2 regions of the Promicromonospora sp. NPDC023987 genome follow, and region 2 is predicted to be linked to the other one. Evidence: riboswitches for the same ligand, from Rfam matches in the RefSeq annotation. Region 2 holds a riboswitch; the other holds the start of a gene.

Region 1 (4,884 bases), on a different contig from region 2:
ACCGTCCCGGCGACACCGTGCTCACGGAGCTCGCCGGGCTCCCGGCCGATCGCGGCGGCCCGCCTGCTGAACTCGGCCTCGTCCTGACCGACGGCGGCGACGAGCGCCACCGACTGCACCATCGACTCGGGCGCACGCCCGACCTCGGACAACGCCTTCTCGATCACCCTCACGCGCGGGCCGATCGCGTCGATCTCCGGGAAGGCCTGGTTGTACTCGGTGCCGTACCGCGCCGCCAGGGCGGGCGTACGGCGCGGACCGCCGCCACCGACGAGCACGGGGACGGGCGACTGCGTGGGCTTTGGCAGGGCCGGCGAGTCCGTGAGCTGGTAGTGCTCACCGGAGAAGGAGAACTGCTCCCTGACCGGGGTCTCCCACAGCCCGGTGATGATCGCGAGCTGCTCCTCGAGGAGGCCGAACCGCTTGTCGGGGAACGGGATGCCGTAGGCGCTGTGCTCGGCCTGGAACCAGCCGGTACCGAGGCCCAGCTCGACGCGGCCCCCGGACATCTGGTCCACCTGTGCCACCTGGATGGCGAGGACGCCCGGGTGCCGGAACGTCGCAGAGGACACGAGCGTGCCGAGCCGCACGGTGGAGGTGTCGCGGGCGAGGCCGGCCAGCGTGGTCCACGCGTCCGTAGGGCCGGGGAGCCCGGCACCGTCGCCCATGGCGAGGTAGTGGTCGGACCGGAAGAACGCACTGAACCCGAGCTCCTCCGTGGTCCGGGCGACGGCGAGCTGGTCGTCGTACGTCGCACCCTGCTGGGGCTCGGTGAAGATGCGCAGATCGAGAGTCATGCCTCAACGATGCCACGGGCTGTGCGCGTGATCGTCGCGGCCGCACGACCGTTCGGGGCGCGACGATCGCGCCCACGACGAAGGGGAAGTCAGTCGAACACGGGGTCTGTGGTGCGGGAGCGCTTCAGCTCGTAGAAGTACGGGTACCGCGCCAGCGCCACCGCGGCGTCGAACAGGCCGGCCGCCTCCTCGCCGCGCGGGACGCGCGTGAGCACGGGGCCGAAGAACGCGACACCGTCGACGTGGAGGGTCGGCGTGCCGACGTCGTCGCCGACCGGCTCCATACCGGCCTGGTGGGAGGCCGCGAGCGCCGCGTCGTGATCGGTGGACGTCACCACCTGGGCGAGGGCGGCGGGGAGCCCCGCCTCGGCCAGCGCCTCGGCCGCCACGGCGTCGAAGTCCTTGTTCCGCTGGTTGTGGATGCGGGTGCCTGCCGCGGTGTAGAAGGCGGCGAACGCCTCGGGGCCGTGGTCGGCCTGGACCGCGGCGGCGACGCGGCCGATGCCTCGGGAGCGCTCGATCTTCGCCCGGTAGTCGTCGTCGATGTCCCTGTCCTTGTTGAGCAGGTACAGGCTCATGAGCTTGAAGGTCAGCTCGAGCTCGCGGTGCTGGGCGACCTCGAGCGCCCACCGGGACGTGATCCAGGCGAACGGGCACATGGGGTCGACGTAGACGTCGACGACGGGCTTGGCAGCGATCTCGGTCACGCACAGCAGACTACGCTCGCTGCGTGACCGGGATCCGTTGGGCAAGTCTCGCCACCGTCGTCGGCGGTGGGGTGATCTTTCTGGTGTGCCTGGTGGGGGTCGTGCTGGGCCATCCGTGGTCGGCGGTACCCGGTGGTCTCGCCCTGCTGCTGGCCGTCCGCGAGGTGCGCTACCTGCGCAGACTCCGGTCCGGCAAGATCGCGGGACGGGAAAATTAGCGCCATGGATACCCGGTACCGCTCAAGGTCCCTTCACGCGGCCCGGCGAGCACGGGGTAGCCTGCCTGGCATGACCGCCGTCCGTACCCACACGCACGCGCAGGCAGTAGACGCTGCGGTGGACCTGTTCACCCGGCAGGGGTACGAGGGGACCACCGTCGAGGAGATCGCCGACGCCGCCAAGGTCAGCCGGGCCACGTTCTTCCGCAGGTTCCGCTCGAAGGAAGACGTGGTCTTCGCCGACCACGAGCTGCTGCTCGAGGAGGTGGTGGTGATGCTCGCCGCCACCCGCCCCGACGCCCGCGCCAGCGAGGAGTCCGGGCACGACCTCGGCCGCGCCTGGGACCCCGACGTCGACCCGTACCTCGAGGTGTGCCGCGCCGCACGCATGGTGTTCGACCACCATGTGGGCCAGCGCGACACCTCGCTCGCCCGGTACGCCCTGCTGCAGCAGGTCCCCGCCCTGCGCGACCGGGAGCTGATCACCACGCACCGCTACGAGCGGGCGTTCACGCACTACCTCAAGGACACGCTGCCGCCGGAGCGTTCTGCGTCGACGGCGTCGATAGCGTTCGCCGCCTCCGTCGTCGCCGTGCACAACGCGATCCTGCGCCGCTGGCTGCGTACGCCGTCGCTCGAGCTGCGGCCCGAGCTCGAGGAGGCGTTCGCCGACCTGCGGCGGGCCGCCGTCCTCGGCACCGCCGGCCACCCGCTGGCCGACGGCGGAGCCCCGGTCGGCCGCCGCGTGGTGGTCACCGTCGTCGAGGGCGGGGCCGGGCCCGACGAGGTGGCCCGCGCCGTCCGGGACGCGCTCGTCTGACACCGGGCGGGACAGGCGTCCCGCGCGGGAATGGGGCCGTGGCATCCTGTGTTCCGATAGTCAACGTGCAGCAGATGCACACGTGCTCCGGGGTCGGTGAAATTCCGAGCCGGCGGTGATAGTCCGCGACCCGGGTCGCTCCTTCGGGAGGGGCTCGGTTGACCTGGTGAGATTCCAGGACCGACGGTTAAAGTCCGGATGGGAGGAAGCACGTGCGGCGCGCGCCGTCACCCCTCGGGGTGCCGTCACCGCGCCGTCGTCGGCGCCATGTGGCGCGCCGACCCTCACCCCGGAGTCCCCGTGTGCGGACTTTCGGAGAGGGAAAGAGACATGGACTGGTTCCGCGCCGCCTATGACGCGACGTTCCTGGTCGCCGACCAGCAGATCTACTGGCGCGAGGTCATCGGCAACGTGTTCGGGCTCGCGTCCGCCCTCGGTGGCCTGCGCCGCAAGGTGTGGGCCTGGCCGGTGGGCATCGTCGGGAACGTCCTGCTCTTCACCGTCTTCATGGGCTCGTGGTTCGGCGACGCGACGCGGGCCGACATGCTGGGGCAGGCCGGCCGCCAGATCATGTTCATCGCGGTCTCGGTCTACGGGTGGTACCGCTGGCGTCAGACGCGCCGGCTCGGCGGCGTCGGGACGGTGGCTGTGCATCCCCGCTGGGCGTCGTGGCGGGCCCGGGTCGGCCTCGTGACCGGGATGCTGGCGGGCACGCTCCTCCTCACCCCGCTCTTCCGGACCCTTGGCTCCTACGAGCCGGTCTGGGCCGACGCGTGGATCTTCATGGGTTCCGTGCTCGCCACGTACGGCATGGCCAAGGGCTGGGTCGAGTTCTGGCTGATCTGGGTGGCCGTCGACCTGGTCGGGGTTCCGCTGCTGTTCTCCGCCGGGTACTGGGCGACCGCGCTGATGTACGTGATCTACGGCCTGTTCACGCTGTTCGGGTTCTTCGCGTGGTGGCGCATCAGCCGCCGTGAGAGCGCGGCGCCGGACGAGGTGGTGGCAGCGGCCTGATCGCGTACCGTCGGCCCTCGTGACGGCACAGGAGCGCACCGCCAGGATCGGGATCGTCGGCTCGGGCTTCCGCGCCCGCACCATGCTGCGGGTGCTGCAGGCGCTGCCGGACCACTTCGAGGTGGTCGGCGTGGCCACCCGCAACGCGGCGGACCGCGAGGAGCTGGCGGCGCGGGGCCTCCCGGCGGCGGGCCTGCCGGGTCTCCCCGCGCCCGCCTACGCCACGGTGGCCGAGCTGGTCGCGGGCGGCCGTCCCGACCTCGTCCTGCTGACCCTGCCCGCCGGCGCCGCGCAGCCGGTGATCCGCGACCTAGCCGCCTCCGGCGTCCCCGTGCTGACGGAGACGCCGGCGGCCGGCACGGTCGAGGAGCTCGCGGCCCTGCAGCGGCTCGTGGACGACGGCGCCTGCGTGCACGTCGCCGAGCAGTACCACCTGGAGCCGCTGGTCGGGGCGCAGCTCGCGGTCGCCGCCTCCGGGCTGCTGGGCGAGGTGACGGACGCGCACGTCGCGATCGCGCACGACTACCACGGCCTCAGCGTGCTGCGCCGGGCGCTCGGCATCACGTTCGAGGACACGGTGATCACCGCGCGGCGCGACGCGCGCCGGGTGCTGCCGAGCCCCAGCCGTGCGGGCGACCCCGAGGACCTGGACCTCGTCGACACGGTGCACGCGACCGCGTGGCTGGACTTCGGCGACCGGCTCGGCACCTACGAGTTCGACGACGTCCAGTACCGCTCCTGGGTCCGCTCCCCCGCGCTTTCGGTCCGCGGTGAGCGCGGCGAGCTGCGCGACGACGTCGTGCGGCACGTCGGCGGCGACGGCCTTCCCCGGCGCTCCACGCTGGAGCGCGTGGCCGCTGGCGTGGCCGGCAGCCACGAGGGCATGTTCCTGCGCGGCTACACGCTCGACGGCGAGTGGCTGTACCGCAACGCGTTCCGCCACGCCGACGCTCGTCCAGGCGAGATCTCGTGAGACGTAGTATCGCTTGACCTGAGATCCGGTACCGGCGCACCATGGGAGGCATGACTCAGACCCCAGGAGTGACGGCGCCCGACTACGACGTCTCGCAACCGCTCGACATCGACTTCGCCGGCGCCTTCGCCGACGTCACGGAGGACGAGCGGGCGTGGCAGCTCTCCGTCCGCCAGTTCGTGCAGGACGAGGTCCTGCCCGTGATCGACGGCTACTGGGAGCGCTACGAGGTCCCGATGGACCTGGTCAAGCGCATGGCCGAGCTGGACTTCCTGCGCGACGGCGTGGACGTGCCCGGCTACCCCACGATCTCCAAGATGGCGGAGGGCCTTGCCGCGATGGAGATGTCGCGCGG
Region 2 (4,884 bases):
CTGCGCAGGTACCGGACCGCGGCCGGGTACGCGCGCTGCATGTCCCGGGGTCGTGTACCCGGTGCATCCGTGCTGTCCGCGCCGCGCCGCGACGTTGCGCGGCTCCACCCACGCCGGGCGAGCTCGAGAGCGATCGGAACGAGCAGGAGTCCGAGCGGGAGTATGAGCAGAGCCAGGAAGAGGAACTGGATGACGGTCGCGTCGATCCAGGGCGCGTCCTCCGCGGTGGCTCGGTTCGGCTGCTGCGGGTCGTAGGTCAGGTTGAACAGGTCACCGACCTCGAGGCCGCGCGGCCAGTGCTCAAGGGTGGTCGAGAACTGTGGACCCTCAAGGGTCTGAACATCGAGCGTATGACTGGATCTGCCGTAGAAACGCTGGTCGACGAACGCCTCGACGGTGACGCCGCGAACATCGAGGATCAGGGGCGTGACGAGGTGATCAACGGTGATCCAGGCGACCGGGATCCAGAAGACGAGGAGGGCGACGGCACTGGCCGACAAGACCCTCGTCGGAGCCTTGGAAAGATTGGTTCGCATGGTGGCGAGGCCGGTGCGGAACTTCTCCCAGAATGAGCTCTCCGGGACCGACTGCTTCGACTGAGCCGCGGACTGAGCCGCGATCCGACGCTCCATCGCCCTGCGGGCTTCCTTCTGGCGGCGAGTCATCTCGACCGCCGGTGCGTGAGGCGCCCGCCGTCCTCTGGGCTGTCGGCACGGTCCACGGCGAGAGCGTAGCGGCAGGAGGTCAACGTGAGCCACGTTCGGCTGTGGGCCGGGTCTGCGGCCTGTCCCGAACAGTTCGTCCTGGCTGAACTGTGTCGTGCAGATGTGATCGTTCTTCAGGAGACCTGGCGCGCGCACCTCGGGTTCGGCGGCGAGGTCGGGTGGCACGGTTCGGTGACGCCGAGAGTCGCGCTCTACGCTGACGTCATGGCAGCCCTCATCGCCCCGAGCATCCTGTCCGCCGACTTCGCGAACCTCGAGCGCGACCTCGGCCGGATCGCCGACGCCGACTACGCGCACGTCGACGTCATGGACAACCACTTCGTGCCGAACCTGACGCTGGGGCTGCCGATCTTCGAGCGGCTCGCGAAGGTGTCCCCGGTCCCGCTCGACGCGCACCTCATGATCGAGAACCCCGACCGGTGGGCACCGGCGTTCGCGGAGGCGGGGGCGGCGTCGGTCACCTTCCACGCGGAGGCGGCCCAGGCGCCGGTGCGCCTGGCGCGGGAGCTGCGGAAGCTCGGTGCGCGGGCGGGGGTCGCCCTGCGGCCCGCTACGCCGGTGGAGCCCTACCTGGACCTGCTCGGCGAGATCGACATGATCCTCGTGATGACCGTCGAGCCGGGATTCGGCGGGCAGTCCTTCATCGAGGGGACGCTGCCGAAGATCCGCCGAGCGCGGGAGGCCGTGAGCGAGTCGGGTCTGGACGTCTGGATCCAGGTCGACGGGGGAGTGTCGCGCGACACGATCGAGCGAGCGGCCGACGCGGGCGCGAACGTCTTCGTCGCGGGGTCGGCGGTGTACGGGGCCGAGGACATCCCGGCCGAGATCGCGACGCTGCGCGAGCTGGCGGCCAAGCACACCCACTGAGACGGCGGGGTGAGCGGTGCCAGGCTGGGAGGGGGAGCAAGGTCCGGTTCGAAAATGACCTGAGGTACCGAACGAGGCCGGATTCGGTACCTCAGGTCATTCTCGACGTGGTCTGGTGAGAAAAAGTGTGCCAAGCGGACCCACATCACACCCGGACCGTGCAGGCAGTGCACCACCGGCCCACGGTGTGACGCAGACCATGCCGGTCGCCCGGCCAGATATGGCATGCTGGCAAGCAGCAGTACGCACACACGTGCTCCGGGGTCGGTGTAATTCCGAGCCGGCGGTGACAGTCCGCGACCCGCGTCCTCCGCAAGGAGGGCCGGTTGATCTGGTGGAACTCCAGGACCGACGGTGAAAGTCCGGATGGGAGGAAGCACGTGCGGCGTCGTCGCCCCCTGGGGCGTGCGTCGCCGTGACGTCGTGCGCGCGGGCAGGGCCGAGAGGTCTCGTCCGCGCACCCGTCGTCCACCCCCGGAGCGCCGAAGCTCGGGGAAGGACCGCATGACCCAGGCACCGCAGGGCGCCGCGCAGTACGCGGCGGTATCCGCCGCACCGACCGTGGTCGAGAGCGCCATGCGCCGCGCCCTCGCGCTGGCCGCCCAGGGCCCGGCACACGGCCCGAACCCGCGTGTCGGCTGCGTGCTCCTCGACCCGGACGGCCGCACCGTCGCCGAGGGCTTCCACCGCGGTGCGGGCACCCCGCACGCTGAGGCTGCGGCCCTGGCCTCCGCACGCTCGCGCGGCATCGACCCGCGGGGTACGACGGCGGTCGTGACGCTCGAACCGTGCGCCCACCACGGCCGCACCGGGCCCTGCGCCGACGCCCTGATCGACGCCGGCGTCGCCGCCGTGCACGTGGCGGTCGGCGACCCGAACCCGGTAGCGACCGGCGGGGCGGCCAAGCTGCGGGCCGCCGGTATCGAGGTGACCACCGGCACCCTGGCGGACGAGGGCGAGGAGCTGCTCCGGCACTGGCTGCACGCCGTCCGGACCCGCCGGCCCTACGTGACCCTGAAGCTCGCGACGAGCCTCGACGGCAGGGTCGCCGCCGCGGACGGGACGAGCCGCTGGATCACGGGCCCGCAGGCACGTGCCCACGCCCACACGGTCCGTGCGCAGGTCGACGCGATAGCGGTCGGCACGGGCACCGCCCTGGCCGACGACCCGTCGCTGACCGCCCGGACGATCGACGGCGGGCTCTTCGAGCACCAGCCGCTCCGGGTGGTGCTGGGCCGCCGCCCGGTGCCGGACGCCGCCCGCCTGCGCGGGCCCGGCGGCGCGCTGCTGCACCTGCCGGAGCACGATCTCGCAGCCGTGCTCGACCGGCTCGCGGAACGCGAGGTACGCCACCTCCTCGTGGAGGGCGGCCCGACCCTGGCGACCGCGCTGCTGGCCGCCGACGCCGTCGACGAGCTCCACGCCTATGTCGCGCCGGTGCTGCTCGGCGCCGGTCCGACCGTCGTAGGGGACCTCGGCATCACCACCATCGGCGCGGCGGCGCGCTTCACCACCCACGACGTGACCCGGCTCGGGGACGACGTGCTCATGGTCGCGCGCCGCGCGCAGCCCACAACGAACCAGCCACGACAGGACGGTCGGCCCGTCCGGCCCACCCAGGAGGAGATCTGATGTTCACCGGAATCATCGAGGAGCTCGGCTCCGTCGTCGCGATCGCCCGGCCCGACGGCGACGACGCGTCCGACGCGGTCCTGACCGTCGTGGGCCCGCTCGCCGCGTCGGACGCCCGTCCCGGCGACTCGATCGCCGTCGACGGGGTGTGCCTCACCGTCACCTCGGTTGCCGACGGCGCGTTCGTGGCCGAGGTCATGCCGGAGACCCTGCGCCGCAGCTCGCTCGGCGGCCTCGTCCCGGGTGCGCCGGTCAACCTGGAGCGCGCCCTGCCCGCCAACGGCCGGCTGGGCGGGCACGTGGTTCAGGGGCACGTCGACGGCGTCGCGACGCTGGTGGGCCGCACGCCCGGACCGCGCTGGGACGACCTCGCGTTCGGCGCGCCCGGCACGCTGACCCGGTACGTCGCGGAGAAGGGCTCCGTGGCCCTCGCGGGGGTCTCGCTGACCGTGACCTGGGTGTCGGACGAGGGGTTCGGCGTGTCGCTCATCCCGACCACGCTCGCCGCGACGACGCTCGGCCGGCTCACCCCGGGTGACCTGGTCAACGTCGAGGTGGACGTGCTCGCGAAGTACGTCGAGCGGCTGCTGGCGACGGGCACGACCGGCGCTCCCGCACCGAGTGCTCGGGCCGCCTTCGGCGACCTGGCGACGGAGGCCGCACGATGAGCGCGCGGGACACCGCGAGCGCCGTTGGCGTCGTGGACGAGCGGCTCGTGGCCGGGCCGGGCTCTGGCCTCGTGGAGCAGGCCCTCGCCGAGCTGGCTGCCGGCCGTCCGGTCCTCGTGGCCGACGACGCGGGCCGGGAGAACGAGGTGGACGTGGTGCTCGCCGCGAGCACGGCGACCGCCGAGTGGGTGGGCTGGACGGTGCGGCACTCGTCGGGCTACCTGTGTGCGCCGATGCCCGCCCACCGTGCGGACGCGCTGGAGCTGCCGCTGATGGTGGAGCGGAGCGAGGACCCCCGCGCCACCGCGTACACGGTGTCGGTGGACGCGGCGGAAGGCGTGACGACGGGCATCTCTGGTGCGGACCGGGCGCGGACGCTGCGGGTGCTGGGTGACCCGGCGTCGGGCGCGCGGGACCTGATCCGGCCGGGGCACGTGCTGCCGCTGCGGGCGCGGCCAGACGGCGTGCTGGAGCGTGCGGGCCACACGGAGGCCGCGGTGGACCTGGTGCGGCTCGCGGGCGGTGCGGGCCGGGACCTGGGCGAGGTGGGTGCGATCGCGGAGCTCGTCCGGGACGACGGCGACGTGCTGCGCCTGTCCGAGGCGCGGGTTCTGGCGGCGGAAGCCGGGCTCGTGGTGCTGACGGTCGCGGACCTGGTGGCGTGGCGTCGTGCGCACGACCCCGCGCCGTTGCTGGGCGAGGCTCCGCTACCGGACGACGTGCTGCCGGGCGACTCCGCGTTCGACGACGTCCCGGCCGCCCGCGTGCTCCGCGTGGGGGAGGCGTCGTTGCCGACGCGGCACGGCGAGTTCCGGGTGGTGGCGTACCGGGACCTGCTCTCGGGTGCCGAGCACCTGGCGCTGACCCCGGTGGCGCTGTCCGGACCGCGGCGGGAGGGCTCGGCGCGCGGCACGCTGGTGCGGGTGCACTCGGAGTGCCTGACCGGCGACGCGCTCGGCTCCCTGCGGTGCGACTGCGGCCCGCAGCTGGAG

What was found. A riboswitch is a leader RNA that binds a small molecule or an ion and turns the genes downstream of it on or off. The one in region 2 is predicted to bind FMN.
Region 1: it holds a riboswitch for FMN, as region 2 does, so the genes downstream of both, pnuC (nicotinamide riboside transporter PnuC) here and ribD (bifunctional diaminohydroxyphosphoribosylaminopyrimidine deaminase/5-amino-6-(5-phosphoribosylamino)uracil reductase RibD) in region 2, are expected to answer to the same signal.

The regions. Positions count from the first base shown of each region.
Region 1 covers NZ_JBEZZF010000041.1:46,966-51,849, forward strand. Annotated here, with positions in the region: gene AB0F40_RS17940 (LLM class F420-dependent oxidoreductase) at 1-797, opposite strand, end outside; gene AB0F40_RS17945 (disulfide bond formation protein DsbA) at 887-1,504, opposite strand; gene AB0F40_RS17950 (hypothetical protein) at 1,528-1,722, shown strand; gene AB0F40_RS17955 (helix-turn-helix domain-containing protein) at 1,793-2,542, shown strand; FMN riboswitch at 2,621-2,758, shown strand; gene pnuC (nicotinamide riboside transporter PnuC) at 2,873-3,556, shown strand; gene AB0F40_RS17965 (Gfo/Idh/MocA family oxidoreductase) at 3,576-4,529, shown strand; partial or broken gene AB0F40_RS17970 (acyl-CoA dehydrogenase family protein) at 4,580-4,884, shown strand, end outside.
Region 2 covers NZ_JBEZZF010000045.1:21,088-25,971, reverse strand. Annotated here, with positions in the region: gene AB0F40_RS18720 (hypothetical protein) at 1-1,022, opposite strand, end outside; gene rpe (ribulose-phosphate 3-epimerase) at 930-1,592, shown strand; FMN riboswitch at 1,842-1,976, shown strand; gene ribD (bifunctional diaminohydroxyphosphoribosylaminopyrimidine deaminase/5-amino-6-(5-phosphoribosylamino)uracil reductase RibD) at 2,097-3,224, shown strand; gene AB0F40_RS18705 (riboflavin synthase) at 3,224-3,892, shown strand; gene ribB (3,4-dihydroxy-2-butanone-4-phosphate synthase) at 3,889-4,884, shown strand, end outside.